DNA from 2 places in the Photobacterium kasasachensis genome. Region 1 is predicted to be linked to the other one. Evidence: predicted binding sites of a transcription regulator. Region 1 holds the regulator's gene; the other holds the start of a gene.
The links. The regulator PurR, encoded in region 1, represses purine synthesis genes. The targets are predictions, from matches to a motif close to TNANGNAAACGTTTNCNTNA.
Positions count from the first base shown of each region.

Region 2: the regulator PurR is predicted to act here: its motif matches at 2,009-2,028, upstream of L4D19_RS26985 (formate--tetrahydrofolate ligase).

Region 1 covers NZ_JAKJSH010000012.1:146,975-151,525, forward strand. Annotated here, with positions in the region: gene L4D19_RS17620 (hypothetical protein) at 1-68, opposite strand, end outside; gene L4D19_RS17625 (TfoX/Sxy family DNA transformation protein) at 343-933, opposite strand; cyclic di-GMP riboswitch class I at 1,061-1,165, opposite strand; gene purR (HTH-type transcriptional repressor PurR) at 1,363-2,370, opposite strand; gene L4D19_RS17635 (heme ABC transporter ATP-binding protein) at 2,695-3,519, opposite strand; gene L4D19_RS17640 (FecCD family ABC transporter permease) at 3,516-4,551, opposite strand, start outside.
Region 2 covers NZ_JAKJSH010000028.1:27,968-32,518, forward strand. Annotated here, with positions in the region: gene L4D19_RS26975 (LysR substrate-binding domain-containing protein) at 1-150, opposite strand, end outside; gene focA (formate transporter FocA) at 370-1,842, shown strand; gene L4D19_RS26985 (formate--tetrahydrofolate ligase) at 2,090-3,844, shown strand; gene L4D19_RS26990 (energy-coupling factor ABC transporter permease) at 3,927-4,551, opposite strand, start outside.

The DNA of each region.
Region 1 (4,551 bases):
GGCCACTTGCAAAACTTGTCTTTGAACATCTGGTCTGCTTGTCCAGGAAAAGGCTTGGAACAGTGCATGACAACCTCCTGCTAGAATGACAGCCCAATTCTACTAATGACAATATTGATGAAAAGGATATTGATGCTTTTATGAACAGCTTTGTGAGAGGTATCAATATTTGACGTTATATGACAAAAAATTGTCATTAGGGGGAGCAAAAAAGTGGTAATAAAATAATTATGCATAAGTGGCTATGCGTATATTTTTATTTCTATTAGTTGGATATGCTGAAAATAGCAAATAAAAAAAGAGGTGCTTAGCACCTCTTTTTATAAATATCTATTAGGTTGTTTACGGTAATTCAGAAAGAAGTTCTGAACGACGCTGCTTAGTAATTACCGACCAATGCTGGCCGCTAACTGCACCCTCAAGGGCCCATAGCAACTCGATATTTACCGACTCTTGATGGGTTTGCTGCAATGCTTTATAGGCATTGAGCGCACCGGCTTCAAAGAGCTCTTCAACTGTCGTAATACCGGCCTTTTTCAGCATACGTTCGTTAGCTAAACGTAGGTTCGGTAAATCTTTTATACGACTAGGACCTGATTTGCTTTTGGTTTCTTTATCCTGTTTAGCGGCAGTAAAGGAACGCTTTGCTTGGCAAAGAATTTTTCCAGGTTCATCCCACCATTCCTGCGGAATAGCGTAATGCTTGGTCACAACAGGGAACCCGCGTTTTTTATAAACGTAAGGAGTTAAACCTGCCTGCTTAAATTCTTCTTCATTGTCGGCATTAGCTCGGAGGTGCAACTTATCGTTTACCACAAGTGCAAACATGGTTTCACCCGCGAATATACCAAAACCGCCAAACATCGAGCGAGATTTTACATTCTCGAAACAATTGAATAATCGTAGTGATTCTTTAAGTACTGGTTTGTCCATGCTTCTTCTCGGTGAAAAATATCTTGAGTCACCTAACAACAGAGCGAGGATTTCAGATTAGCAAATTTCACAAAAAAGTTATGTCAGGAAAATGTCAGGATTCATGACATCACTTATTGCTAGATCCATCGGCAACCCCGCTACCATAAGCAACTTAGTTATTGATAAACTAACCACTTTTAGGCCGGAAGCTTTGCGTCCCATCCTTTCGGATGGTTTGCCTTGTTCGTGACTTTTTAAGAATATCTCAGATAATATTTTTGAACTTGCTCCCATTCTGAAAAGTGTGATCTTGCTTCAAGTAATAGATCCCGGTTATGGGATGAGAGCAGCATAAATGCCTTAAAATATTTACAGCAAAAAAAGAGTTAATGACAAAAAAAAACCGATATCAGATATCGGTTTTTTTGAAGGGGCGGGAGATGCCATTTACGCGTTCAGGTCTTTTACTGATTTGCGTACAACAAGCTCCGGTGCCATCTCAAAGATACGTCGTTCGTGCTCTTTATCTTTAACGCGTTCCATCAGGATTTCAATCGCTGTTTTACCCAATCGACGCTTAGGCTGGTGGATTGTGGTAAGAGGTGGCGAGAAATAAGGAGCCAGATCGATGTTGTCGTAACCGATGATAGAGATATCATCAGGAACCCGTATACCCGCCTGCTCAAAGGTACTGATCAGCGCCATTGCCATAATATCATTGAAGCAGAAAATCGCTGTTGGGCGATCTTCCATGGCAATGAATTTGTTAGCGGCAATAACAGCAGATTCACACTCGAAGTCACCTTCAAGTAGCCAGTTTTCATTGACATCAAGCTTGGCTTCGTCCATTGCTTTATAGAAGCCCTTCAGACGCTCACGACATGTTGATTTATCCGGGTGGCCAGACAAGCAGCCAATGTGGGTATGACCGTGTTCAATGAAGTATTTTGTCGCAACATAACCACCGAGCTCGGCGTTGTCCTGGATTTTGTCTGTGTGCGGGCTTTCCGGACCCCAATCCATGATCACCATAGGCAGATCTTTCTTGCGCTCAAGTAGTTCGAGGAGTTTTTCGTCAAGATCAGAGCACATGACCAGCAGGCCATCAACACGCTTTTCTGCCAGCATGCGCAGGTAATCGCGTTGTTTTTCAAGGTTGCCTTCGGTATTACATAAGATCAGCGTATAGCCTTCACCATAGCAATACTCTTCCACACCATGTACAACCTCGGCAAAGAAAGGGTTAGTCGATTTGGTAACCAGCATACCGATAGTACGGGTAGTATTGCACTTGAGGCTTCGTGCAACAGCACTTGGTGCGTAATTTAATTCATCTACAGCCGCTAATACTTTTTTCTGTGTTGCTTCCGCAACAAAGCGTGTTTTGTTGATCACGTGAGATACTGTTGTCGTTGATACACCAGCCATACGTGCAACATCTTTAATCGTTGCCATATTTATTCTTCTAATAATTTAAGATCAGAGGTCAGAACCGACCGTTTCATAATCACTTGTAATCAATAGTACCAAACAGAGTAATTATCTGACTGCATTAGATAATTAGTCTGTTTGGTACAGCGTCTAAAACGCCAAAAAGCCGCTTCATTCACGAGCGGCTTTGTTCTCTTGCCTTACGGGGCGTTTCATTGTGTAATCGCTTGCGTTCACATTCTACTGAGTGTAGCGCACAGTGCAACGTTTCTGTATCCCAACCTTGAAATTCTTGATAGATATCAACAAACTCAATGCGATTTTACACCAATTAGATGCATATCCGATTCAGATAGCTTCCGAGTAGACTGTAGCTATACCAGAAGATATGACTACCGGATAATTATCTGTCGGATGTGCTGTGATGTGCACAGGCCAGCTGTAAACTCTGCTGATCGTTTCACTGGTTAGGGCTTGCCAGGGGGAGCCATCTGCCTGGATTCTCCCCTCATTGATGATGACCAGGCGATCAGCATACTGCGCAGCCAAATTGAGATCGTGGATAACAACAATAACTGCGGCTCCGGTGCGAGCCAACTCACGAGCTACCTGAAGTGTTCGGTGCTGATGGGCAAGATCAAGCGCCGAGGTGGGTTCGTCGAGCATTAGTATACATTGTTTACCCGCCTGACTGAGCTGGGTGAGTACACGTGCAAAATGTACCCGTTGCTTTTCCCCCCCTGAAAGGGTGGGGTAGAGCCGATCTTTTAGCGAGAGCACATCGACAACCTGCATCTTCTCCCGGGCAATTTGCTGGGTTTCAGCATTCGGGATTTGAAGGGGGATGCAGCCGAGCTCCACTACTTCTTGTGCAGTAAAAGCGAAAGTTAAATTACTGTGTTGTGGTAGGACACCCAGATGCTTGGCAAGATGTTCTGGTTTAAATTCAGCCCGCGGCTTGTCGAAGAATTCGATGTCTCCCCCTGCATCAACTTCGCCGCACAGGACTTTGAGTAGCGTACTCTTGCCCGCGCCATTTGGGCCCAATAGCGCCGTCAGCTCACCACTGGCAATTGTGATGTTGAAGTCATCCAGTAATGTTTTTCCGCCTAGGGACAGGTGCAAGCCCTTGGCTTCGATAGCAGCTTGAGGGTTATTCGGTGAAACCTTCATGACATTTTCCCCTTTTGTCTGATAAGGAGGAGAATAAAGAATGGTGCGCCGAGAATCGCGGAGATGATCCCGACAGGTAATTCAGCCGGAGTGGCGACAACTCTTGCCAGCATATCAGCAATAAGCAGGATCAGGGCACCGAGTAGCGCCGATAGCGGCAGCAGGGTTTTGTGGTTTGGCCCAGTAAGCATTCTGCAAAGGTGCGGAATGATGAGGCCGATAAATCCGATGACGCCGGTTAACGAGACGGTGACACCGACGCCGGCGGCACAGAGCAAAATAAGCAGCCGCTTTAGCCTCTGTACATTCACGCCCATATGCCTGGCTTCGCCTTCCCCTAACAGAAAGGCGTTTAGCGCATTGGCATGGCGGTCAAAAGCCAGAAGCAATACAGCAAGCGTGACAAAGGCGAGGGTAATGCCCGGCCAGGTGGCACCAGCCAGCGAGCCCATCGACCACAGTGATAAGTCACGGAGCGCCTGATCGTCGGCAAAGTAATTCATAAGTCCAAGCCCGGCTCCGGATAACGCACCAATAGCGACACCTGCCAACAGCATAATTGTCACAGAGGTGCCGCTTTTATCGGTACCAAGCCGATAAACCAGATAGGTACTGGCTGCGCCGCCAATAAAGGCGAACACCGGCACGGTTCCCATGGTGAGTAGCAGCGGAAATGATGTCGCTAGAGGTGCAAAGATAACAATGGCAAGTGCTGCGCCAAGGCTTGCCCCCCCTGAAACACCAATAATACCGGGGTCTGCCAGAGGGTTGCGGAAAAGCCCTTGCATAACTGCACCGCAGAGCGCAAGTATACTGCCGATCGCGATACAGAGCAGGGTGCGCGGAAGGCGGATTTTATGGATCACGATCTCAATATGTGTCGGGAGCTCTGTTTGCCATGGCAATAGTGCCTTGAGGCTTTCTGAAAAGCTGATCGCCATCGGCCCGACCACAATTGAGGTAACGATAGCAGCAGCGAGTAGCAAAAAGCCTAACGGGAAAACAACGCTGACAGGCATTCGTTGGAGCCGT
Region 2 (4,551 bases), on a different contig from region 1:
AAACAACGGCCGCCCCAGTAACTTCTCGAGCTGGGACAACGCCATGCTCGCTGCAGACTGCGTCAAAGCCAGGTTTTCCGCGGCTTTGCTGACACTGCGCGTGCTCGCCACCTCCTCAAACACCGAAAGTTGCTTCAGTGAATAACGCATTAAAACTCTCCCCGATAAATACAATTGGTTTTCCGTCGCCAAGAATATCAACTTTAGTGATTATGGTTAAAAAAATTATCAATTTTACTCAACTATTTTTCCAACCGTATGCTGAATACCAGTTACCAGTCACGACAGGAGGAAATGTGACGTTATCCACCCCCTATGTAATCACAACAACCGGCCAGCATACCGGACTACACGCAGGAGACGCTTGAAATGGCCACGGCAATGGCATCCAACAACAGTAACTTCACTCCCAAAGAGATGATGAAGCAAGCAGAAAAATACGCGGTCGGCAAGGCATCCAAGCCAACCCGTACCACCATCGCACTGGCAATTACGGCGGGCGTATTTATCGGGCTGGCGTTTGTCTTTTACATCACCGTCACCACTGGTGGCAGCAATATGAGCTGGGGGATCAACCGCTTATTTGGTGGCCTGGCGTTTAGCCTCGGACTGATCCTCGTCGTGATTTGCGGTGGTGAACTCTTTACCAGTACCGTGCTGTCCTCTATCGCCCGAGCCAACAAACACATCACCTCAGGCAAGATGCTCACTACTTGGCTGAAAGTTTACTTCGGCAACTTCCTCGGCGCGATGATGCTGCTGGCACTGGTGTCGATGGCAAGCCTGTATCAGCTTGACGGCGGCCAGTGGGGACTCAATGCCCTCAACATCGCCCAGCACAAGCTGCACCATCAGCCGATGGAAGCCTTTGCTCTGGGGATTCTATGTAACTTACTGGTTTGTTTGGCAATTTGGATGACATTTTGTTCAAACAACATGATGACCAAGATGGCGATGATGGTACTGCCCGTGGCTATGTTCGTCAGTACCGGCTTTGAGCACAGTGTCGCCAACATGTTTATGGTACCGCTGGGTATCACCATCCAGAACATCGCACCGGAATCGTTCTGGGTTGGTCTGGGTGTATCACCAGAGCAGTATGCCGATCTGAACATCCATAACTTTATTTTTGCCAATCTTATTCCCGTCACGCTGGGCAATATCGTTGGCGGCGGGGTACTGGTCGGCCTGAGCTACTGGGCAATCTTCAGTTCGCCGAAAGAGCACCATGCCACAGCAACCATTATTAAACCCGACTTCTCAAATACGACCGCTTTAACTAAGGACAACACCATGCTTCAGGAAAACCTACTTGTAAACGACCATATGCGTCCGGCTACCACGACCCTTCTACCAGGCATGCCTGTCGCAGAAGCACTCGATATCCTGATCAAAGAGGGCCTGTCCGGTGCACCGGTGCTTTCCAGCGATCAACGCCTGGTTGGCTTCTTTTCTACTCACGACACCTTGGTTGATCTATGGTGCAATGACTACATGCCGGAAGCCGAAGACAAAGTTCAGGACCTGATGCGCCACGAGATCCAGACTGTCAGCCCTGACAACTCAATTCTGGAAGTGGCTGAGTACATGTGTATCGACAAAAATATCCTATACCCAGTCAGCAGCGGCGGCATTGCTACCCAGCTAACCACCTTGTCTCTAAATGAACGTGCCCGCACAATGGTCGTTAACCGTCCACACAGCTACCCGGTCGTCAAGGACGATCAGCTTGTCGGTATCATCAGCCGAAACGACATTATCAAGGCCGTTCGTCCGGTCTACGGCAACCTGGTTTCTGTTGCTGGAATCAAGGATGACCAGAAGAAAGCCGAAATAGCATAATCCAATAATAACCTGCCGACATGGTCGGCAGGTTATTATTACCAGCAAACATAACCAGCCACCTCACATTCGCCCAAGCCATTATTGCACCTCTGATCTACAGCAAATTAACCACACTTATATCGGATTTTTTCTACATACACGTGATAAAATTATGATATAAACCAAACGCAAACGATTGCGCGACCTGCGAATGCAGCTCTATGCAGTATATCTTTATTGCTACCGATGCGAGGTTATGGCCCCAATGAAAAGTGATATTCAAATTTGCCGTGAAACAACACTCACTCCAATTGATCACATCGCTCAACACGCTGGCATTTTGCCGGATGATCTAACCCCACAGGGTACGCTAAAAGCAAAAGTAAAACCCTCGATCCTTAAACGCCTGAACAACAACAAAGAAGGCAAACTTGTACTGGTTACCGCCATCACCCCGACCCCGCTGGGCGAAGGCAAGACCGTCACCACCATCGGCCTGGCACAGGGTCTGGCCAAAATAAACCAGCGCGTTATGGCCTGTATTCGCCAACCCTCGATGGGACCGGTATTTGGCGTCAAGGGCGGCGCTGCCGGCGGCGGCTACAGTCAGGTGGCCCCGATGGAAAAACTCAACCTGCACCTCACCGGTGACATCCACGCCGTTACAGCCGCCCATAACCTGGCTGCCGCCGCACTGGACGCCCGTCTATACCACGAAGAGCGCCACGGCTACGAAGCATTTGCCGAAAAGACCGGCCTGACACCGCTTAGAATCGATATCGATCGCATCTGCTGGAAGCGGGTGATGGACCATAACGATCGTGCCCTGCGGATGATCACTGTCGGCAACAACGAGCCGGGCAAAACTATCAACGGGATCGCCCGTAACGACGGCTTCGATATTTCTGCTGCTTCCGAGCTGATGGCCATTTTGGCCCTGTCCAAAGATCTTGCCGATATGCGCCAGCGTCTTGGTCGACTGGTATTGGCCTACAACATCGACGGCCAGCCGGTAACGGCCGAAGATCTCCAGGTTGCAGGCGCAATGGCCGTGACCATGTGCGAGGCTATCGAACCGACCCTGATGCAGACATTGGAAGGTGTTCCCACGCTAATCCATGCCGGGCCGTTTGCCAACATCGCCCACGGCAACTCGTCGATCATTGCCGATCGCATTGCGTTAAAACTCAGTGATTACACCATCACCGAAGGTGGCTTCGGCTCGGATATGGGCTTTGAGAAAGCCTGTAACATCAAAGCTCAGCAAGCAGAACGCGGTCCTGACTGTGCGGTTGTCGTCGCCACCTTACGAGGCCTGAAAGCCAACTCCGGCTGTTACGATTTACGACCGGGCCAAGCCCTGCCAGAGGCGATTTTCGCCCCGGATGAAAAAGCCCTGCTGGGGGGCTTCGATAACCTGAAATGGCATATTCGCAATGCAGCGAAATACGGCATTCCGGTGGTGGTGGCAATTAACCGCTTCCCGCAGGACACCGATGCCGAGCTTAACTTGCTCAAGACCTGGATCCGCGAGGAAGACTTTGGTTGCTATGTCGATGTCGCGATCAGCGAAGCCTTTGGCAAAGGTGGAGAAGGCGCCACCGAGCTGGCACAAGCTGTTGTCAGCGCCTGCCAGACGCCGGCACAGTTCAAACCGCTGTATTCGCTGGATCAAACCCTGGAAGAAAAGCTAATGACCGTTGCCGAGGTCGGCTATGGCGGCCGTGGTGTCGAACTGTCACCGCTGGCCAAACAGCAGCTGGCCGAACTGAAGCGGCAAGGACACGACAACCTCGCGGTCTGTATGGCCAAAACGCCGCTCTCGATCACCCATGACCCGAGCCAGAAAGGCGCACCATCAGATTTCATTGTTCCGATCCGCGAACTGCGCTTATGTGCCGGAGCCGGTTTTGTCTATGCACTGTGCGGCAATGTAATGACGATGCCGGGGCTGCCTGAAAAACCAGCCTACATGGCATTGGACATTGATGAAGACGGGAATATCGTCGGATTGAGCTAAGCCGCTCACCGGTTATCAAACTAAACGGTTAAATGTAAAAAGAACGCCAGCACATCGTCTGGCGTTTTTTATTCCATACAACTTATTTATCTTTCTTATTGGAGGGGTAAATATAGTCACGATCAGCAAAGGTTCTCACCCATTCCGGCTTGTAGACAACCAATAGGGTAATAGCCATACCGTTTATCAAAGCTTCGGGGAACAGCAGCAACGGAAGCAGCACCAAATAATTATCGACGATATAGTCCCACGAATAACCATAATCGAAATACATCCAGCCGCTGGTCAACAGTAAATGAGCAACCATGGTCAATGCACCATTGAAGAAGGCAGCAACAAAGATATAAATAAACATATGCCTTGCCATATAGCGGTAGCTAAATAGAAAGACACCGTAACTGAATATGGCAGGCAGCAACACTCCGGTTAACGCATATAAGCCGGCAACGGGCCACTCCACCACTCCCACGGCGACCAGCAATATAGTCACAACAGAACCTATCAGTCCGGCAATTTGCCAACCATGCGACAATACCAATACCGTTAAAGCGAGAAAGTGCACTTGCAGCCCTTCAGCTATCCCAGCCCTCAAACTCCATAGCAAGAACAGGATCACAATCGTTGCCAGCACCAGGTGCTGATAATCTTTCTCCGCTCGAAACTTAGGCCAGAATTCCCGAGGAAAACTCACCACCAAAATCAGCAGC